2 regions of the Planococcus alpniumensis genome follow, and region 1 is predicted to be linked to the other one. Evidence: predicted binding sites of a transcription regulator. Region 1 holds the regulator's gene; the other holds the start of a gene.
The links. The regulator Rex, encoded in region 1, represses fermentation and respiration genes when NADH is low (regulators of the CRP and FNR family bind a similar motif). The targets are predictions, from matches to a motif close to TTGTGAAATATTTCACAA.

Region 1 (4,747 bases):
ACCGGACTGATCCTGGCAGCCCTCTATCAGCGGACCAAGCGCATCATCACACCGATCATCGCGCACATCCTGCTGAACGGCTACGTCATGCTCATCCAGCTCAATATGGACAAGATCGAAACTTTCATCAAACAAATGGAAAACCTGCAATAACCCAAAAACCGCCACTCCCTTGTTGGAGCGGCGGTTTTTATGCCTTCACAACAAGAAAGCAATAAAAATCAAAAATGTAATTCTGCTTTGCTTTATGATAAAGCGTAGAAGGAGGTGATGCATGGTGAATTACGAACACTTCATCCAGCAGTCCATCCAATGGATAGAGTCGCATTTGCATGAGGCCATTTCAGCTAATGAGATCGCAGCGGTTTCCGGATTTTCTCAATCTCATTTTCACCGCATATTTCAAAACACTGTCGGCATATCCGCTATTGAATACATACGAAAAAGACGTCTTGCCAATGCAGCTAGCCAGCTTTTGTATACCGATGAACGTATTATCGATATTGCTTTTTTCTATCAATTTGAATCTCAAGAAGCTTTCACACGCGCCTTCAAGAAAGTTTACCAACTTCCACCTGGCCGTTACCGAAAAATCATGAATGCCATGCACCTACACAAGGAGGAAACGAAGATGACTGAACAACTGAAAGGCTGGTTCATCAGCGGCAGCCATCCTGACCATTACGAAATTGGCACTGACCAAAAAGAAATCCATCAGGGTCGAGCATCAGGATACCTAAAATCAACCGATTCCGCAGATGATGAAGAATTCGCCACGATGATGCAGCAGTTTAAAGCCGACCGTTACCGCGGACAGCGCATTCAACTGTCCGGATTTATCCAAACGAAAGACGTCCAACATTTCGCGGGCCTATGGATGCGTGTCGACAATTCATCAGAAGACGTTTTACAATTCGACAATATGAGCAACCGCCCACTCACCGGCACCACCACGTGGAACCGCTATTCCATTGTCCTCGACGTCCCCGATCACAGTGCAGCCATTTCATTCGGCGTGTTGCTCACCGGCACAGGTGGAGTCTGGATAGACGGGCTGTCTTTCCAAACAGTGGATGCTAACACCCCAACAACCAATATGCAATTGGAAAACGAGTTAATGGAAGAACCGGTTAACTTATCTTTCGAAGACTAGTTTGTGTATAGAACCTTAATCAAATTCTCATGAATTCCCCTCCGTGTCAGCGCTAAGAGCTGACACTGAGGGGAATTTCGATTTACGTACAGTTCATTCCAAACAAAAAACCTTCCGCCATCATTTCGGCGGAAGGTCTTCTGTCTGTTCTTCAATTGCCTGCTGCTGTTCTGCCCGCAGGAACTTACGATAGCCAATGCGCGCAATGATTACACTGAATTCATAGAGTAAAATCAGAGGCAATGTCACGATCATATGGGAAATAATATCCGGCGGCGTAATGAAAGCGGCGATCGTCACCAGCGCCAAATACGCATACTTCCGGTACTTCGTCATCATCATCGGCGTCAAAATCCCGAGACGCGTCAAAAATAGCATCAACACCGGCAGCTGGAAGATAAAGCCGAACGGCAAGGTGATTTGGAACAAAAATTGGAAATACTCATTGATCCCAATCGTCTCCTGGATATCCAGATTCTCCGATATATTGAGCATGAATCCAATAACATATGGAAACAACACCAAATAGGAAAACGCAATCCCGCCGATAAACAAGGACAAGGAAAACGGAATATACCCAAGCGTCACTTTTCGCTCCCTGTCAGAGAGTCCAGGGCTGATGAATGCCCAAAATTGGTACATGATCAAAGGCGACGTGATGATCAATGCCAAAATCATCATGACCTGCATATATATCTTAATCGGATCGGTAATCTTGAACGCATTCAGCGTCAGATTCCGCGCCTCTTCGCTGAACTGCAAATAGCGGATTAAAGGCTCAGCGAGAAAGAATCCGGCAATGAGCGCGAACAGAAAGAAAACGACTATCAAGGTCAGCCGTTTTCTAAGTTCACCTATATGTTCAACTACCGTCATTTCATTTTGTTGGTTCATCGGACAAACATCCTATCGTGTTACTTGTGCTCGTCTTTCTTATCTAAATCGTTTTTCTTTGCTGTTTCGACTTTCTTGTCATCTTCATCGTCGTCGGCCAATCCTTTTGTGGCGTTTTTGAATTCGCGCAAGGAAGAACCGAATGCTTTCCCTAGTTCCGGCAATTTTTTCGGGCCGAAAATCAGCAAGGCGACAATCCCGATGATGATTAAACTTAATGGACCTGGAGCCATATCAGACACCTCCTGTAGTATGCTTCTAGTGTACATGAAACAAGGCCTTTTGGCTATTTCCAATGGCCGTTCAAATGTGAAGGTTTTATGTTAATCATGCTTGATCTGGTAGATCAAAGTTTGCAGCTCCACCGATAAATCGATCGTCTGGACGCGGATATGTTCCGGTACGGAAATGCGCACCGGCGTGAAATTGAGGATGCCTTTAATGTCTGTCTGGGCGAGCCGGTCGGTGACATCTTGAGCCGACCGCGACGGCACCGTCAAAATGACCACTTCCACACCGTACTGCTTAATCTTCTCTTCAATCAAATCGGGGTGGTAGGTATCGATGCCGCTGATTTTCTTGCCTTCATGGGGGCTGTTCGTATCAAAGGCCAGGATGATTTTCGTGTTGTGATTGCGGTGGAAATTGTATTTTAAAAACGCGCTGCCGAGGCTTCCGACACCGATCAACGCAACATTCGTCGCTTCGTCCTGGTCAAGCGTCTTACGGAAAAACGCCAAGAGCTCCTGCACATCATAGCCGTAGCCTTTTTTGCCAAGTGCGCCAAGATGGGAGAAATCGCGGCGGATGGTCGCCGAATCGATTTTCATCGCTTCGCTCAACTCCTGTGAGGAGATGCGTTTCTGTCCAGCATTGGCAAAATTCTGGAGAAACCGGTAATACAAGGGCAGCCGCTTCGTTGTCGCTTGCGGGATTTTATGGGATTCGTCAAGCATGGGATCGCTTCCTTCTGAACTGTTGTCAAATCGTATCAATCTTACATGACAGGCCTTGATATGTAAAGGCTTGCGTAATTGCGAAGCGCACGCCCATCAGCTACACTTAAGAAGAATAGAGGTGACCCTAAATGATCGTATTGCAAGTCAATCAAATCCATAAATCATTCGGTGCCGAGGAAATCATCTCAGGCGCCAAACTCGAAGTCCAGCACCGTGACCGGGTCGCACTTGTCGGCCGCAATGGTGCCGGAAAATCCACATTATTGAAAATCATCGCCGGTGAAATGTCTTACGACAGCGGCGATTTGATCATGCCGAAAGATTTAACGATCGGCTATTTGGAACAACAAACCGACTTGAATTCAGACGCCACCGTATGGCAGGAAATGATGAAAATCTTCGCCCATTTCCGGGATCAGGAAGCAAAGCTGCGCCAGCTCGAAGCTGCCATGGCTGATCCGGATGTGTACAATGATGCCGAACGCAATGCCAAGGTCATGCAAGAATATGACCTCCTCCAGACTCATTTTAAAGATGCCGGCGGTTATCAGTTCGAGGCCGATACGCGCGCGGTCCTGCACGGCATGAAGTTCTATCCGGAAGACTACGAAAAGAAAATCACTTCCCTGTCAGGCGGCCAGAAAACCCGCCTCATGCTGGCGAAGCTCCTGCTCGCAAAGCCGCAGCTCTTGATTCTCGATGAGCCGACCAACCATTTGGACATCGAAACGCTGAGCTGGCTCGAAAACTATTTGAAGAATTATCCGGGCGCATTGCTCATCGTGTCGCATGACCGCTATTTCCTCGACCAAGTCGTCACGCTGGTTTACGAAGTGTCACGCAAGAAGGTCCGTAAATACACCGGCAACTACAGCCGTTATTTAAGCGAAAAAGCGAAACAATACGAACTCGACCGCAAACATTACGAGAAAGAGCAAAGCGAGAAAGCCAAACTTGAAGATTACGTCGCCCGTAACCTGGTTCGGGCTTCTACAACAAAAATGGCGCAAAGCAGGCGCCGTGTGCTCGAGAAAACCGACTGGATGGAAGCTCCGGAAGGCGACGAAAAATCAGCGCGCTTCGGCTTCGACATCCAAAAGCAAAGCGGCAATGACGTCTTGAACGTCCAGTCGCTGTCCGTCGGCTATGGCGCCCAGCCGGTCTCGAACAACATCTTGCTAAAACTTTACCGCACCGACAGCCTCGCGCTTGTCGGGCCGAACGGTGTCGGCAAATCGACGCTGCTCAAGACCATCATGAAAGAATTGCCGGCACTCGCAGGTGACATCCATTACGGCACTGGCATCCAGTTCGGCTATTACGATCAGGAACAAGCGAACTTAAAAGGCAATAAGCTCGTGCTCAACGAATTATGGGACGACTACCCGCATGTAAATGAAAAAGACATCCGGGGCATCCTCGGACGCTTCTTATTCACTGGAGACGATGTCTTGAAGCCGGTCTCGACTTTATCGGGCGGCGAAAAAGCGCGTGTGGCACTTGCTAAGCTCATGATGCAAAAAGCCAATGTCTTGCTGCTTGATGAGCCGACCAACCATTTGGACCTCGATAGCAAAGAAGTACTCGAGAATGCCTTGATCGACTATCCAGGCACATTACTATTCGTTTCCCACGACCGCTATTTCATGAACCGGATCGCTACAAAAGTGGTAGAACTGTCCCGCGACGGCACAACCGAGTATTTGGGCGATTACGATTATTATGTCGAGAAGAAACTCGA
Region 2 (4,747 bases), 2.2 Mb from region 1:
ACTTTAAAATGCCTTCAGATGTCTCTGAACGCGAATTGATTGTCGTCGATCCGATGCTTGCGACAGGCGGCTCTGCAATTGAAGCGGTCAACTCGTTGAAAAAGCGCGGTGCGACGAAAATTAAGTTCATGTGCATCATCGCGGCTCCAGAAGGTGTGGAAGCTTTGCAAAAAGCACATCCGGATGTCGACATCTATATCGCGGCACTCGATGAGAAGCTCAACGAAAAAGGTTACATCGTGCCTGGCCTCGGCGATGCCGGAGATCGCTTGTTCGGAACAAAATAAGAAAGCGGGTTGATCAGAAGTGACGAAAAAATGGAAAGTGATGACGATTTTCGGTACACGTCCGGAAGCGATTAAAATGGCGCCTCTTGTGTTGGAATTGCAGAAGCACCCAGAAACAATCGAACCTCTTGTGACGGTGACCGCACAGCATCGCCAAATGCTTGACCAAGTGCTCGAAACATTCGGCATCACCCCCGATTTTGACTTGAACATCATGAAAGACCGCCAAACCTTGAGTGATGTAACAGTACGGGCTATGCAAGGTTTGGATGATGTGATGAAAGAAGCGAAACCGGATATCGTACTGGTCCATGGAGATACGACAACGACATTCGCGGCAAGTTTGGCCGCTTTGTACAATCAAATCTCAATCGGGCACGTAGAAGCCGGGCTTCGGACCCACAACAAGTACTCTCCTTTCCCGGAAGAGATGAACCGGCAATTGACAGGTGTCATGGCGGACATCCATTTTGCGCCGACCGAGAAGTCTGCACAGAATCTCCGTGATGAGAATAAAAAAGAAGAAACTATCTATATTACGGGCAATACAGCGATCGATGCCTTGCAGACGACGGTGCGTGATAATTACCATCACCCGGTGCTCGATAAAATCGGCAGCGACCGCATGATCTTGTTGACCGCCCACCGCCGCGAAAACCTCGGCGAACCGATGCGCAATATGTTCCGTGCGATCAAGCGCTTGACTGAAGAGCATGATGATATTCAAGTGGTCTATCCAGTCCACATGAATCCAGCTGTCCGCGAAGTGGCAGATGAAGTGCTCGGGCGAGATCCGCGCATCCATTTGATCGAGCCGCTCGAAGTATTGGATTTCCATAACTTTGCGGCCCAATCTTATTTCATCCTGACTGATTCAGGCGGGGTGCAGGAAGAAGCGCCGTCTCTCGGCAAGCCAGTTTTGGTATTGCGCGATACAACGGAACGCCCGGAAGGAATCGATGCCGGCACTTTGAAACTTGCCGGCACTGATGAAGAAACGATTTACCGCCTCGGCAAGGAATTGCTGACAGATGCCTCCGCGTATGAAGCGATGTCGCAAGCATCGAATCCATACGGCGATGGAAAAGCATCTCAGCGAATCGTGACAGCTTTGCACAAATATTTCGGCGAGTTGTAAGGAGGAGGGGAGTGGAGGGCTCGCAGGATGTAGGTCAGCTAAGCGTTGCGACAGGACGTCGCGTTCTTAGCTTAGCCTCCACTCGGCTGCCTACACATTTCTTTGTGTCTAGCTCGAGCGGCCTGGCTCTCGGGTCGCAAGTCAACTTCCCTGTGCGGCAAAAGGCGCCGCTTCGGGAATCTGCCTTGCGCCTGTCGAGCCAGAACGGCCACTCTCGCTTTTCTTGGTGTCTAGCTCCGGCAGCCAGACCCTCGAGGTCACAAGCCACTTTGCTTATGCGGCAAAAGGCGCCGCGTCAGCAAATCGTCTTGTGCTTGTCGGGTCTAAACGGCTGCCTACACATTTCTTGTAACAAATTTGTCAATCATATGTCGGTGGAATATGGCTTGTGAAGTTTTTCACTACATGTAATTGACATGATTTTGCCCCTATTGTATGCTTACAAAGGGTCTGCATGAGAGGGTTTTCATACATAATGGATGTGCTATTGAAAGCCAGATGCGACTGCTCTTTTTTATGAGCGTGAATGTCAAATCATTATGAATTTCGAGGGGTTTATCATGCACCCGAAAAAAAGTCCCTTACAAGCAATGGCGATTTATTCCGTCATTCTCTCACAACTTGTCGGGTCCGTACTAATCGGAGTCTTTACAGGGATGTGGCTTGATGAGCAATTCGGAACCGCCCCGCTCTTTTTGATCATCTGCTTGCTCGTCGGCCTTAGTGCCGGGGTTTGGGCGATGCTTCAGACCGTCCGAAAATTCGAATCAGGAGACATGTGAAAAATGGATGGACTTCAAGAGATCTATAAAAGATTGAAGAGGCTGATGTATTTCATCCTCGCCGTGTTCGTTTTAGGGTGGGGAGTCACTCCTTACCCAGAAGTGTTCGCTGGCTTAATCGTCGGATCTCTGTTCGGCATTTATAATATGTGGATCCTGGTCCGGAGAATGGAAAAATTCGACCGGGCGTTGGAAGAAGGCTCGAAAGTCCGTTCTCTCGGAACGGCATTACGGTTCGCATCAGGTGTAGCCGTTGTGGCGATCGCTATTTTGTTCGCTGAGCACATACACTTGGTCAGTGCGGTAATCGGGTTGATGATCCCTTATGGTCTCCTTTTAGTGGAGCGGATCGTTTATCACATGAAACACCATTAAAGAAAGTGGAAAGAGAGGTGAATTTATCGTGGATCATGGCGCTCCAATGCTCGAGGTGTTCGGAATCTGGTTCAACCTATCGAACGTTATGATGCTGCTTGTAGCCGCTCTTATTGTTTTCCTTATCGCGTTCTTCGCTACCCGCAACTTGAAGCTGAAGCCAACAGGCATGCAGAACTTCATGGAATGGGTAATGGACTTTGTCAAAGGAATCATTAAAAGCAATATGGACTGGCGGGATGGCGGACGATTCCATGTTCTTGGAATTACGCTGATCATGTTCATCTTCGTTTCGAACATGCTTGGGCTCCCATTTGCTGTCGTCGTCAACGGAGACCTTTGGTGGAAATCACCAACAGCGGATCCAGTCGTGACAATGACATTGGCTGCAACAATTATCATCTTGAGCCATTATTATGGTATTAAGCTGAAAGGCTTGAAAGGCTACAGTTCAGATTTCCTAAAACCGATGCCGTTCTTGTTCCCGCTTAAAATCATTGAGGAATTCGCAAATACGCTGACACTCGGTCTGCGTCTTTACGGTAACATCTACGCTGGTGAGATCTTGCTTACATTGTTGGCAGGGCTCGCTTCAGCAAGTATCTTCGGATTCGTCGGTGCAATCTTGCCGATGATGGCATGGCAAGGATTCTCGATCTTTATCGGGGCTATCCAAGCGTTCATTTTCGTTATGTTAACGATGGTTTATTTATCGCATAAAGTCAGCGAAGACCATTGAGTATAAACTGCCTTCGGGCAAAACAAAAAAACAATTATCCTGAGGAGGACATTTTAAAATGGGTTTATTAGCAGCAGCAATTGCAGTAGGATTAGCAGCACTAGGTGCAGGTATCGGTAACGGACTTATCGTTTCAAAAACAGTTGAAGGTATCGCTCGCCAGCCAGAAGCACGCGGCGTTCTTCAAACAACAATGTTCATCGGTGTAGCTTTGGTCGAGGCATTGCCGATCATCGCCGTAGTTATCGCGTTCATCGTAATGAACCGTTAATAAAGAAAAGCGAAAGTGCCTGTCAGAGCTAGGCACTGGAGTCTAGACATCGCGAAAAGCGAATCTAGGCAAAGCAATTTATGATTAAAAAGCTAAATGGCGAGAATGCTCCGGCATGTTTTTCGCCATTTATGCTTGTATGATGCATTTTGGATTTCGACAGCACATCTAACGATTTTAAGTAGTATATATAATAGAAGAAAAAGTATTTTAGGCTCTTGAAGGGAGTGAAACAATCGTGTTTTTTGATCACCTCGTACTCGGTGCAACCGGGGAGTTTTTGAATATTGGAGACATCATCGCAACATTGGTCATCTTTTTGCTCCTAATGGCCCTGTTGAAGAAATTTGCGTGGGGTCCATTGATGGGCGTTATGCAGCAACGTGAAGATCTGATCGCAAGTGAGATCGAAACTGCTGAGAAAAGCCGTCAGGAATCACAGCAAATGCTTGATGAGCAGCGCAACCTTTTGAAGGATGCCCGCAACCAGGCGCAGGAAATCGTTGAAAATGCCAAGAAACAAGGCGAAGTTTCTCGTGAGGAAATCATTACGACAGCGCGTGCTGAATCTGCCCGCATGAAAGAATCCGCAGTGGCAGAAATTGCTAATGAGCGCGAAAAAGCGATCGCAGCAGTACGTGAAGAAGTTGTGGCTCTGTCCTTGTTGGCAGCTACGAGAGTATTGGACAAGGAAATCTCTGAGGAAGACAACCGTCAGTTGATTAACGAAACGATTGCGAAGGCAGGCGAAGTGCAATGAGCCAAGTCGCTGAGCGCTACGCATCGGCATTATTCCAGGTAGCCAAAGAACACAATGTGACTTTGGAAATCGAACAGGATCTACGTGAAGTACGTAAAGTGTTTAAAATGACTCCTGAACTTTACCAATTGATCGTGTCACCGAAACTTTCATCTGAAAAGCGCACAAACCTCATCAACGAAGTATTCCAAGGCGTTAACACATACGTCTTGAATACACTTCAAATGTTAGGTGATCGCAGACGCATGAATGAAATCAGTGACATGACTCAAAGCTATATCAAGCTTTCGAACGATGAGCAGGGAATTGAAGATGCAACCGTTTATTCGACACGTCCTTTGACGGAAGAAGAAACAGCATCCCTTTCCACGGCTTTCGCGAAAAGCATCGGCAAG

Region 2: a site for Rex is predicted at 1,812-1,829, ahead of G3255_RS13895 (AtpZ/AtpI family protein). Genes of this name have one in related genera too.

The regions. Positions count from the first base shown of each region.
Region 1 is NZ_JAAMTH010000001.1:564,734-569,480, reverse strand. Features, by position in the region: gene G3255_RS03040 (CPBP family intramembrane glutamic endopeptidase) at 1-153, shown strand, start outside; gene G3255_RS03035 (helix-turn-helix transcriptional regulator) at 278-1,153, shown strand; gene tatC (twin-arginine translocase subunit TatC) at 1,274-2,047, opposite strand; gene G3255_RS03025 (twin-arginine translocase TatA/TatE family subunit) at 2,068-2,280, opposite strand; gene G3255_RS03020 (redox-sensing transcriptional repressor Rex) at 2,371-3,003, opposite strand; gene G3255_RS03015 (ABC-F family ATP-binding cassette domain-containing protein) at 3,135-4,747, shown strand, end outside.
Region 2 is NZ_JAAMTH010000001.1:2,736,630-2,741,376, reverse strand. Features, by position in the region: gene upp (uracil phosphoribosyltransferase) at 1-287, shown strand, start outside; gene wecB (non-hydrolyzing UDP-N-acetylglucosamine 2-epimerase) at 307-1,425, shown strand; gene G3255_RS13895 (AtpZ/AtpI family protein) at 1,986-2,207, shown strand; gene G3255_RS13890 (ATP synthase subunit I) at 2,211-2,582, shown strand; gene atpB (F0F1 ATP synthase subunit A) at 2,611-3,321, shown strand; gene atpE (F0F1 ATP synthase subunit C) at 3,380-3,592, shown strand; gene atpF (F0F1 ATP synthase subunit B) at 3,831-4,352, shown strand; gene G3255_RS13870 (F0F1 ATP synthase subunit delta) at 4,349-4,747, shown strand, end outside.